2 regions of the Enterobacter sp. genome follow, and region 1 is predicted to be linked to the other one. Evidence: predicted binding sites of a transcription regulator. Region 1 holds the regulator's gene; the other holds the start of a gene.
The links. Region 1 encodes Fur, which represses iron uptake genes when iron is present. Its sites were predicted from a motif close to ATAATAATGAGAACNACTATCAA; they were not measured.
Positions count from the first base shown of each region.

Region 1 (4,960 bases):
GCTGAGCGACGTTAATCAAATCGCTTTGTTGTGCAGGTTGGCCTGCACGGCTGTGATTTGCCATTACCGGGTCCTTCTGATGCAAGGGTTAAATTGTACCGCAAACCTTTTCAATCAATTCCGCCGGGAACTGCATGGACTGCATGATGTGTTCAATCATGCTGCACTTACGGCCCGTATTGGTATTGGTGATCACCCAGTATGGGGTGCCAGGAACATGTTTGGGTTTGGTTTGATTGCCATTTTGCAGCAGCGTTTGCTCGTCGCCCGCGAAATAGACGCGAGTACGACCGTGCAGCGACTCGGTCGCTTCAGCAAACGCTTTGTTATCCAGTGAGTAAAGTGTAGACAGCACCAGCATAAAGCGGTTAACCGCCTTTTTCTGCTCCGCGTATTCATCGGAGAGCAGCAGCTCGCGCATCGCACGCACTTTATCTTTTGCCGGCGTCACGGCAGGTTTTGCTTGTGCAACAACGCTTGGCTGAGACACGACATCTTTGGTGACTGGGGTAGCAGGCTGTGAAGCGGCGGAAATTTTAAGCATGCGCCGTAAAATGTCGGACGCGCTCTCCCCGATATGCCGCGTCTGGCTGGCAATATACTGATAGAGTTCGTCATCAACTTCGATTGTTTTCATCTTAATCCAGTGCGATATCTTATCTGAATACAAGTCATTGGGATTATAAGGTCAAATCCCAACAGCGGATAGCGTCAAACCAGGTTGGCGGCAAAAGTCAGATTAAACTGGAACCTTGCAGCCGGGCGGCAGAATGGTCAACATGATACCCTAACCTGACATACGTAAAAAAAGAACTTTGCCATGAAATTGAATACCCGAGCGCAAACTGCACAATCGCCGAACAATAATTCTCCCATCGTACTGGTTCACGGGCTTTTTGGCAGCCTGGATAACCTGGGCGTGCTGGCGCGCGATCTGGTTACTGACCACGATATTTTACAGGTCGATATGCGCAATCACGGTCTTTCCGGCCGATCCGACGAGATGACCTACGCGGCGATGGCGCAGGATCTGCTGGATACGCTGGATGCCAACGACCTGCAAAAGGTGACCCTCATCGGGCATTCAATGGGTGGCAAAGCGGTGATGGCCCTGACGGCACTGGCCCCGGAGCGTATTAACGGCCTGGTTGTAATTGATGTTGCGCCCGTGGATTACGACGTCCGCCGCCACGACGAAATTTTTGCCGCCATCAATGCGGTCACCGAAGCGGGCGTCGCGACTCGCCAACAGGCGGCTGCCGTCATGCGTGAGCATCTTGATGAAGAAGGCGTCGTCCAGTTCCTGCTGAAGTCGTTTGTTGACGGCCAATGGCGTTTTAACGTGCCGGTGCTCTGGAATCAGTACAATAACATCGTGGGCTGGGAAACCGTCCCCGCCTGGCCACACCCTACCCTCTTTATTCGCGGCGGTAACTCTCCTTACGTTACCGACGCGTACCGCGACACGCTGCTGGCCCAATTCCCGCAGGCTCGCGCCCACGTGATTGCCGGTGCCGGACACTGGGTGCATGCAGAAAAACCCGATGCTGTGCTGCGCGCCATTCGCCGCTATCTCGCTGATACGACAAATTGATTAAAAAGAAAGCGACTGGAAGGCTGCGGGCTTCCAGTCGTTGGCGTGCCGTTTTTGGTGATGTATGATGGCGCGCTTATCGCCCGGGCATTAGCAGGGCGGCGTGTTTCCCCCGAAGTCTCAGAATCATGGCCAAAGAACAAACGGACCGTACGACACTAGATCTGTTCGCGAATGAGCGTCGCCCGGGACGACCGAAGACGAATCCGCTTTCGCGCGATGAACAGCTGCGTATCAATAAACGCAATCAGCTTAAACGCGATAAAAATCGCGGGCTTAAGCGTGTCGAACTGAAGCTTAACGCCGACGCCGTCGATGCGCTGAACGAGCTGGCTGACGCGCGAAATATCAGCCGAAGCGAGCTCATTGAAGAGATGTTAATCGCCCAGCTTGAGGCGTTACGCAGCCAGGCATAAGTCTGAAAATCCCCTTTATTACCCTTTTCATGTAGCACAGAGTGCAGTCCTGCGCGATAGCTGTTTCCGCAGGGTTGCCAGTTCTGCTATTATTGCCCTTATCCGTGGCCGAATTGCGCCACCATACTATTAAGTTTCAAGAGGTTATTTTACTCATGGCAATCATCGGCATTTTCTTTGGCAGTGATACCGGCAATACCGAAAATATCGCAAAAAACATTCAAAAACAGCTCGGTAAAGACGTTGCTGATGTGCATGACATTGCCAAGAGCAGCAAAGAAGATCTGGAAGGCTATGACATTCTGCTGCTGGGTATCCCAACCTGGTACTACGGTGAAGCCCAATGCGACTGGGATGATTTCTTCCCGACGCTGGAAGAAGTGGACTTCAACGGTAAGCTGGTTGCCCTGTTTGGCTGCGGTGACCAGGAAGACTACGCTGAGTATTTCTGTGACGCGCTGGGTACCATCCGCGACATCATTGAGCCGAATGGCGCGGTTATCGTAGGCCACTGGCCGACCGCTGGTTACCACTTCGAAGCGTCTAAAGGCCTGGCCGATGACGATCATTTCGTGGGTCTGGCCATCGACGAAGACCGTCAGCCAGAACTGACCGCCGAGCGCGTTGAGAAGTGGGTGAAGCAGATCCGTGAAGAACTGCACCTTGATGATATTCTGAACGCCTGATTTTATCGCGGCGCAACTGCGGTTGCGCCCATGCCCCAGGTCAAACCGATTAAATTAATCGCTACAATCTTTTAACTTTTTCGCCCAGACCTGTACAATGTCTCCCTGATAAAATGTGGTTTTCCATAGAGCAAGTTTGTTGGTGATACCCCATTTTTATAAGCATATTTTGCCTGAGACTTGCAGTTTTCATTTAGCCATGGCAGTTCTATAATGAGACGCATTATCCCAGGTGCATTTTCTGTCACTTCCTACAGAAGTGAATCGTTTAGCAACAGGACAGATTCCGCATGACTGACAACAATACCGCATTAAAGAAGGCTGGCCTGAAAGTTACGCTTCCTCGGTTAAAAATCCTCGAAGTGCTTCAGGGTCCAGACAATCACCATGTCAGTGCGGAAGACCTTTATAAACGTCTTATCGACATGGGTGAAGAGATTGGGCTGGCTACCGTCTATCGCGTGCTGAACCAGTTTGATGACGCGGGCATTGTCACCCGTCATAATTTCGAAGGCGGTAAATCTGTTTTCGAACTGACCCAGCAGCAGCACCACGATCATCTGATCTGCCTCGACTGCGGCAAGGTCATTGAATTCAGCGATGATTCCATCGAAGCGCGCCAGCGTGAAATCGCCGCGCGTCACGGTATCCGCCTGACCAACCACAGCCTGTATCTTTACGGTCACTGTGCTGAAGGCGACTGCCGCGAAGATGACCACGCGCACGACGCAAAATAATCAAGTGTTCATACTCTGAGCCAGCCGAAAGGTTGGCTTTTTTTTGCCAGAAAAAAGCCCGGTAAGCGCAGCGCCACCGGGCGTAAAGCAACTTATTTATTATTGTTGCGTATCTCGTTCCAGATCTTATCGCAACGCTTGGTCACTTCCTGATCGTTACCGGTTTTACGCGCCTGGATACAGGCCTGGTAATCCATCACGCGGACATTCTCCCGCGTCGCAAACTGCTCATGCGCTTTCTCTTTCTTCAGCACGTTCAAAACGCTCTGACAGGCTTCAATTTTCTCCGGCGATCCTTCTGCTGTATTAATACAGGCGCTATAGGCCTCCTTCAGCCGGGAATCTTCTTTCGGTGCCTCACTCTGAGCACACGCCACCAGCCCTGATGCCAGCAACGCGACGATTACGATTTTTTTCATCATATGCAGTCTCCGGTCCGGCGGGATCTAACCCGCCGGAAGATTCATCAGAAGATAGTGAACGGTGCGATAACCATGAATTTCACGTCACGTTCATCCTGGAAGATGTTGCCGTAACCGCCCGCGTAGCTCGGGATATCGGAGTGGTTGTCATACTGAGTGAAGTGCAGTTTGAACATTGTGCCTTTCGCGCGGCCATCCTGCAGGGTATAGATAGCATCGAGGCTGTAGGAAGACTCTTTCAGGCGATAGTTGGGATCGTAGTATGCGTCCGGAGTTGCCATATCGGCTGGTTTTGCATCCCAGGCGTAAGCGTAAGAAGCGCCCACCGCCCAGCCAGGCAGGTTCCAGTTTTTCAGGTCGTACATTGCGCCGAAGAAGACCGCTTTCTCGCCGTCGGCGTTGAAGTCTGAGCGGTTATCCCACCAGATATCAAGACGACCGTTGGATGAGGCATAGGTCGGGGTCATACGCTGCAGGAAGTAGCCCTGCTGCCCTTCCGCCTTCACCCATGTTCCTTCCAGACGTAAATCAACCTGACCGACCTTATAGCCGAAGGTTAGCGCCTGCAGCCACGCGGTGCCATCATAAATGTCATTGACGCCACCGTTGCTGACTTTGTCGCGCGTACCGTAGAACTGATAGCTGGTACTCAGCGGGCTACCCGCGACATCAAACTTATAGCTGGCCTTGGCAAAGTACTGATCGATATACCCTTGCGCCTGGCCAAATGCTGCTTCGAGAACCAGATCGTTTTTGAAGTCGTATTTCGCCCCCAGCGAGTGGAGATAATCGACTTTGGTTTTCTTATCGTTCTGGTAGAACTTGTCCATCTCGATGTGCCAGGGTGCTTTGTACTCGTTGGTCCACATATAGGAGAAGCTCAACGCACCCGCATCACCGTAGTCAAAGTTCGCCCCGGCTTCCGCACCCTGATAGGTACCCGGCATAAAACTCCAGTGCGGTGCTAACAGGGTCTGGCCAGTTGGCTGAATATAACCACCGCGCGCCCATACCGGACCGTATTTAAATTTTGCAGCGGCTTTGTAAAGGCTGATGCCGCTCTTATCCCCGGACCAGTCTTCTTTATACGCTTTATTGCTGGAGG
Region 1 is NZ_CDRQYH010000078.1:52-5,011, forward strand. Features, by position in the region: partial or broken gene ACWYRJ_RS17840 (hypothetical protein) at 1-64, opposite strand, end outside; gene seqA (replication initiation negative regulator SeqA) at 89-637, opposite strand; gene ybfF (esterase) at 821-1,594, shown strand; gene ybfE (LexA regulated protein) at 1,723-2,010, shown strand; gene fldA (flavodoxin FldA) at 2,166-2,696, shown strand; gene fur (ferric iron uptake transcriptional regulator) at 2,987-3,433, shown strand; gene chiQ (ChiQ/YbfN family lipoprotein) at 3,526-3,852, opposite strand; gene chiP (chitoporin ChiP) at 3,900-4,960, opposite strand, start outside.

Region 2 (4,960 bases), on a different contig from region 1:
GGCGTCCGGCGTTTTGCTCGCCTGTTCCGCCACCAGATCCGCGAGCGTAGTGGACGGCAGCGCCAGTCCGGTATCGTTGATGCGCGCCAGTTGGGCATATTCTTGTTCTGAAACGGTTTCCACCTCGCCGCAGCGCAGGTCCGGGTTGGCTGCAAATTGCCTCAGCATCGCGTTCAGGCGCGCGACGTGACGCGTCAGCGTCGCCTCGTCGTAGCGCTGTTTATTGGCGAGGATCTCAATGCCCAACCCGCCCCGCTCGTCCGGGAACAGCGCCAGTTCCAGATCGTTCACCGGGCCGGTCGCCAGCGTGTGGGTGATGGCCTCCACACCGTCGATATCAAGCTGATAATCAAACACCTTAACGTTCAGCACGGGACCAAACAGCGCTTCATCACCCGCCGCTTTCCCGCTGTCTCGCACGATCTGCTCGGCGTCGTAGCGCTGGTGGCGGCGCATTTTTTTCAGCTGGTTCGCCAGGCGCAGCGCCAGCGCGGGCAGGCTCTCCTGCGCATTGATATTGACCGCCAGCGGCAGGACGTTAAGCACCGGGCCGGTCGCGGTCAGCGCGGCAGACCCCATGCGGCGCATAAAGATAAACCCGGCAGCGTAGTCCAGGCGTCCGGTAAGACGGCCCAGCCACAGCGCCACCAGCGCAAGCGCCAGTTCAGTACGCTGCGTCTGCCCTGCCGCCTGCGCAAGCTGGCTAAAGGCGCGACCGTCGGCGTCAACCTTCAGGCGAAGAATATCGCTCGTGGCGGCGCGTCCAGGCAGCGGCGCGGAAGAGAGCGAGACCGGAGAAGGCAGCTGTTTACGCTGCTCGGCCCAGAAGGCGCCGTCGCGCCGGTACGCCTCGCTCTCGCGATAGCGCTGGTACTCGCCCACTACCTCTTCAAAAGGCGTAAACGGGGATTCAGGCGTGGTTTCGCCCTTTTTCCACGCGGCATAAATTGCGGCGATCTGGCGGGTAATGGCCGGGAAGCTGAAGCCATCCACTACCAGATGATGATAGCGCTGATACCAGTACCAGTGGTTTTCACCGACCTGAATCAGCTGGTGAAACGCCAGCGGCTGGCCGCTGTCGACGCGCAGGTTCTGTTTAAGATCGGATTCCATCAGCGCCACGGCGGCGGCGTGGGAATCAACGCGAACAACGGGCGGTTCCGGCAGAATGAAGGTGTCATCCACCCACTGCCACACCTCACCGTTTTCTTCCGCAAAGCGCATGCGCAGGGTATCGGCCTGCATCATGCCTGCGGCAATGGCTTTTGCCAGCAGTGGCGCATCAATATCGCCTTTCAGCTCGGTGTAGTGCGCCACGCTCCAGGCGTTTGGCAGCGTGGACAGCTGTTCCGCCATCCAGATACCCGGCTGGGCAGCGACGAGAGGAAGACGGTTCATGCGTTCTCTCCCGCAAAGTGAGACGGCTCAAGCGTTTGCCAGTATTCCGCCAGCCACTGCTGGCACGCCTCCTGAGACTGTGCTTCGCACACCACGCGCCATCCTGCCGGCAGTTCGCACTGCTGCGGCCACAGGCTGTACTGCCCCTGGTCATTTTGCAAAATGGCGAACTGTCCCTGCGGATTATCGAAAGGATTGCTGAATTCCATACAGACTCCGTTAGTGAATAAGCGGCTGCCAGAGGGTCATCAGCCCCTGCGTCAGCCCACCGCGCCAGCAAAGCGCATCGTGTCCGCCGTCAACCTGACGCCAGATAACCGGTTGGTGCGTGTGCAGTTCGGCGTAAATCGCCTGATTCGCGCGGAAGATGAGCGGCTCGTTGCGCCCGGCTTCAAGAATGATGCGTAGCCCGCGAGGGGATATTTCACCGGCTTTAAGTTGTTCGATTAACAGCCCGTCCTGCTGCCCGCCGCGGTGCGGCCACCAGTAGGAGCCGGACTGGCTGAGCACGCAACCAAAACGCTGCGGCCAGTTGAGGCCTGCATAAAGAGACGCGAGCCCGCCAAAGCTTTGCCCTGCGACCACCGTACGGTCGGCGCGGTCGCTGAACGGCGCGCTTTTTTGGACAAGGGGGAGAAGTTCTTCCTGCACCGCCAGCCAGAAATCGGGATTGCACGGCAGCTCGCGGTTGCGATGCTGCATGTCGATAACATCGATTAAGACGTAGACCGCAGGCGGTAATTTGCGCTCGGCGGTGAGAGACGCCAGCGCAGGCCAGACCGGCATGCTTTCGGCCCAGAACTGCCCGTCGAGCAGCACCGCCAGCGGACGTTCCGGGTTGTCGCCCCCGGAGGTGAAAATCCAGATGCGGCGGCGATTTTTCAGGCGCGCGCTTTCCCACTCAATGCAAATCGGAGGTTGATACGGCGTATCGGGATGATTCCAGCCCGGCTGAACCGGCGCGTCCGGCAGCTCCAGCGCGGAGACGGCATGGCCGCGCCCGCCGCGCCAGCTCTGCGGATTCAGCGGGTCTGAAACCGCGTGCGGCAGCAGCTTGCGCCAGCCCTCGCGCAGCGCCATGCGTTCCGGCTGCTCGCCTTCAAACACGACGCTGGCAAAATCGTTTTCATTAACAGAGGGGATAAAGCAGTAGCTTCCGCGCCACTCGGGGCTGAACTCACCCTGCCACTGCCAGACGTCGGTATCGGGAATGCGTTTGAGGGACTGCGGACGGGCATTTTGGTGATGATCGGTCACGCCGGTGACGTAGAGCCAGACGCGTTTGATCGGTGACGTTGTTTGCGTTCCTGCCGGGTCACGCCACCAGAACGTGACGCGATATTTTCCCTTTTCCGGCTTCCATTCAGGCCCGTTTTTAGACTCCCACCACGCCTCACTTCCCGTTGTTAACGCCGTCACCCTTATAACCTCATGTTTAACAGTCTTTTTTGTTTCAGAGCAAATTTTATTGATAATATTATTGATAACTATTTGCATTTGCAATAGCGTAGTGCCCGCGCTGTGGGAAGCGCTCATAAAACAACCACAAAAGCAGGACGTACAATGAATAAGAAGATTCACTCTCTGGCCTTGCTGGTCAATTTAGGGATTTACGGCGTCGCGCTGCCCGCTCTGGCAGACGACAACACCGCCTCTGCGCAGCACGAAGACACGATGGTGATCACCGCCGCCGAGCAGAATCTGCAGGCGCCGGGGGTATCGACCATCACCGCCGATGAGATACGTAAAAACCCGCCCGCGCGGGACGTGGCGGAAATCATCCGCACCATGCCGGGCGTTAACCTGACCGGTAACTCCACCAGCGGCCAGCGCGGGAATAACCGTCAGATTGATATCCGCGGCATGGGGCCAGAAAACACCCTGATCCTGATCGACGGCAAGCCGGTGACCAGCCGTAACTCCATCCGTCTGGGCTGGCGCGGCGAGCGCGACACCCGCGGCGATACCGGCTGGGTGCCGCCGGAGATGATCGAGCGCATCGAAGTGATCCGCGGTCCGGCCGCCGCGCGCTATGGCAACGGCGCGGCAGGCGGCGTGGTGAACATCATCACCAAAAAATTCGACGACCAGTGGCACGGCTCCTGGAACACCTACCTGAATGCGCCTGAGCACAAGGATGAAGGTTCCACCAAACGCACCAACTTCAGCCTGAGCGGCCCGCTGGGCGGCGACTTCAGCTTCCGCATGTTCGGTAATCTGGACAAAACCCAGGCCGACGCGTGGGACATCAACCAGGGTCACCAGTCTGACCGAACCGGTGCCTACGCCGACACGCTGCCCGCGGGCCGTGAAGGGGTGGAAAATAAAGACATCAACGGCGTGGTGCGCTGGGACTTTGCGCCGATGCAGTCCCTGGAATTTGAGGCGGGCTACAGCCGTCAGAATAACCTCTACGCCGGTGATACCCAGAACACCAACAACGACAACAGCTCCAGCGGCCTGGTGAAGAAGAACTACGGCAAAGAGACCAACCGTATCTATCGCCAGAACTTCGCGGTGACCTGGAACGGCGGCTGGGATAACGGCATCACGACCAGCAACTGGGCGCAGTACGAGCACACCCGCAACTCCCGTCTGGGCGAAGGGCTGGCGGGCGGTCTGGAAGGGCTGTTCAACAGCAATAAATTTACCGACACCGACCTGGCCGACGTGATGCTGCACAGTGAAATCAACCTGCCGATTGATTTCCTCGTTAACCAGAACCTGACGCTGGGCACCGAGTGGAACCAGCAGCGTATGAAGGACTCCACCTCCTTCACGCAAACCCAGCAGGGCGGCATCATTCCGGGCATGAGCAACGACCGCAGCCCGTACACCTCGGCAGAGATTTTCTCGCTGTTCGCCGAGAACAACATGGAGCTGACCGACAGCACCATGCTGACCCCTGCCCTGCGCTTCGACCATCACACCATCGTCGGCAACAACTGGAGCCCGTCACTTAACCTGTCGCAGGGTCTGGGGGATGACTTCACGCTGAAGATGGGGATCGCCCGCGCCTACAAAGCGCCGAGCCTGTACCAGACCAACCCGAACTACCTGCTCTACAGCAAAGGTCAGGGCTGCTACGCCAGCTCCGACGGCGTGGGCTGCTACATGATGGGTAACGACGACCTGAAGGCCGAAACCAGCATCAACAAAGAGATTGGTCTGGAGTGGAAGCGCGACGGCTGGCTGGCGGGCGTGACCTGGTTCCGTAACGACTACCGCGACAAGATCGAAGCGGGCTACGCGCCGATCGGTCACACCTCGTCCGGTAAAGTGAAGACGGATATCTACCAGTGGGAAAACGTACCGAAGGCGGTCGTCGAGGGGCTGGAAGGCTCCCTGAACGTACCGGTCAGCGACACCATTAACTGGACCAACAATATTACATACATGCTGCAGAGCAAGAACAAGGAGACCGGCGATCGTCTGTCGATTATTCCAGAGTACACGCTGAACTCGACCCTGAGCTGGCAGGTGCATCAGGACGTGTCGCTCCAGTCGACCTTTACCTGGTACGGCAAGCAGCAGCCGAAGAAGTACAACTACAAAGGTCAGC
Region 2 is NZ_CDRQYH010000009.1:4,268-9,227, reverse strand. Features, by position in the region: gene entF (enterobactin non-ribosomal peptide synthetase EntF) at 1-1,398, opposite strand, end outside; gene ACWYRJ_RS04745 (MbtH family protein) at 1,395-1,607, opposite strand; gene fes (enterochelin esterase) at 1,618-2,817, opposite strand; gene ACWYRJ_RS04735 (TonB-dependent siderophore receptor) at 2,962-4,960, shown strand, end outside.
Region 2: ACWYRJ_RS04735 (TonB-dependent siderophore receptor) is a predicted target of Fur. The motif match lies at 2,873-2,895, and genes of this name have one in related genera.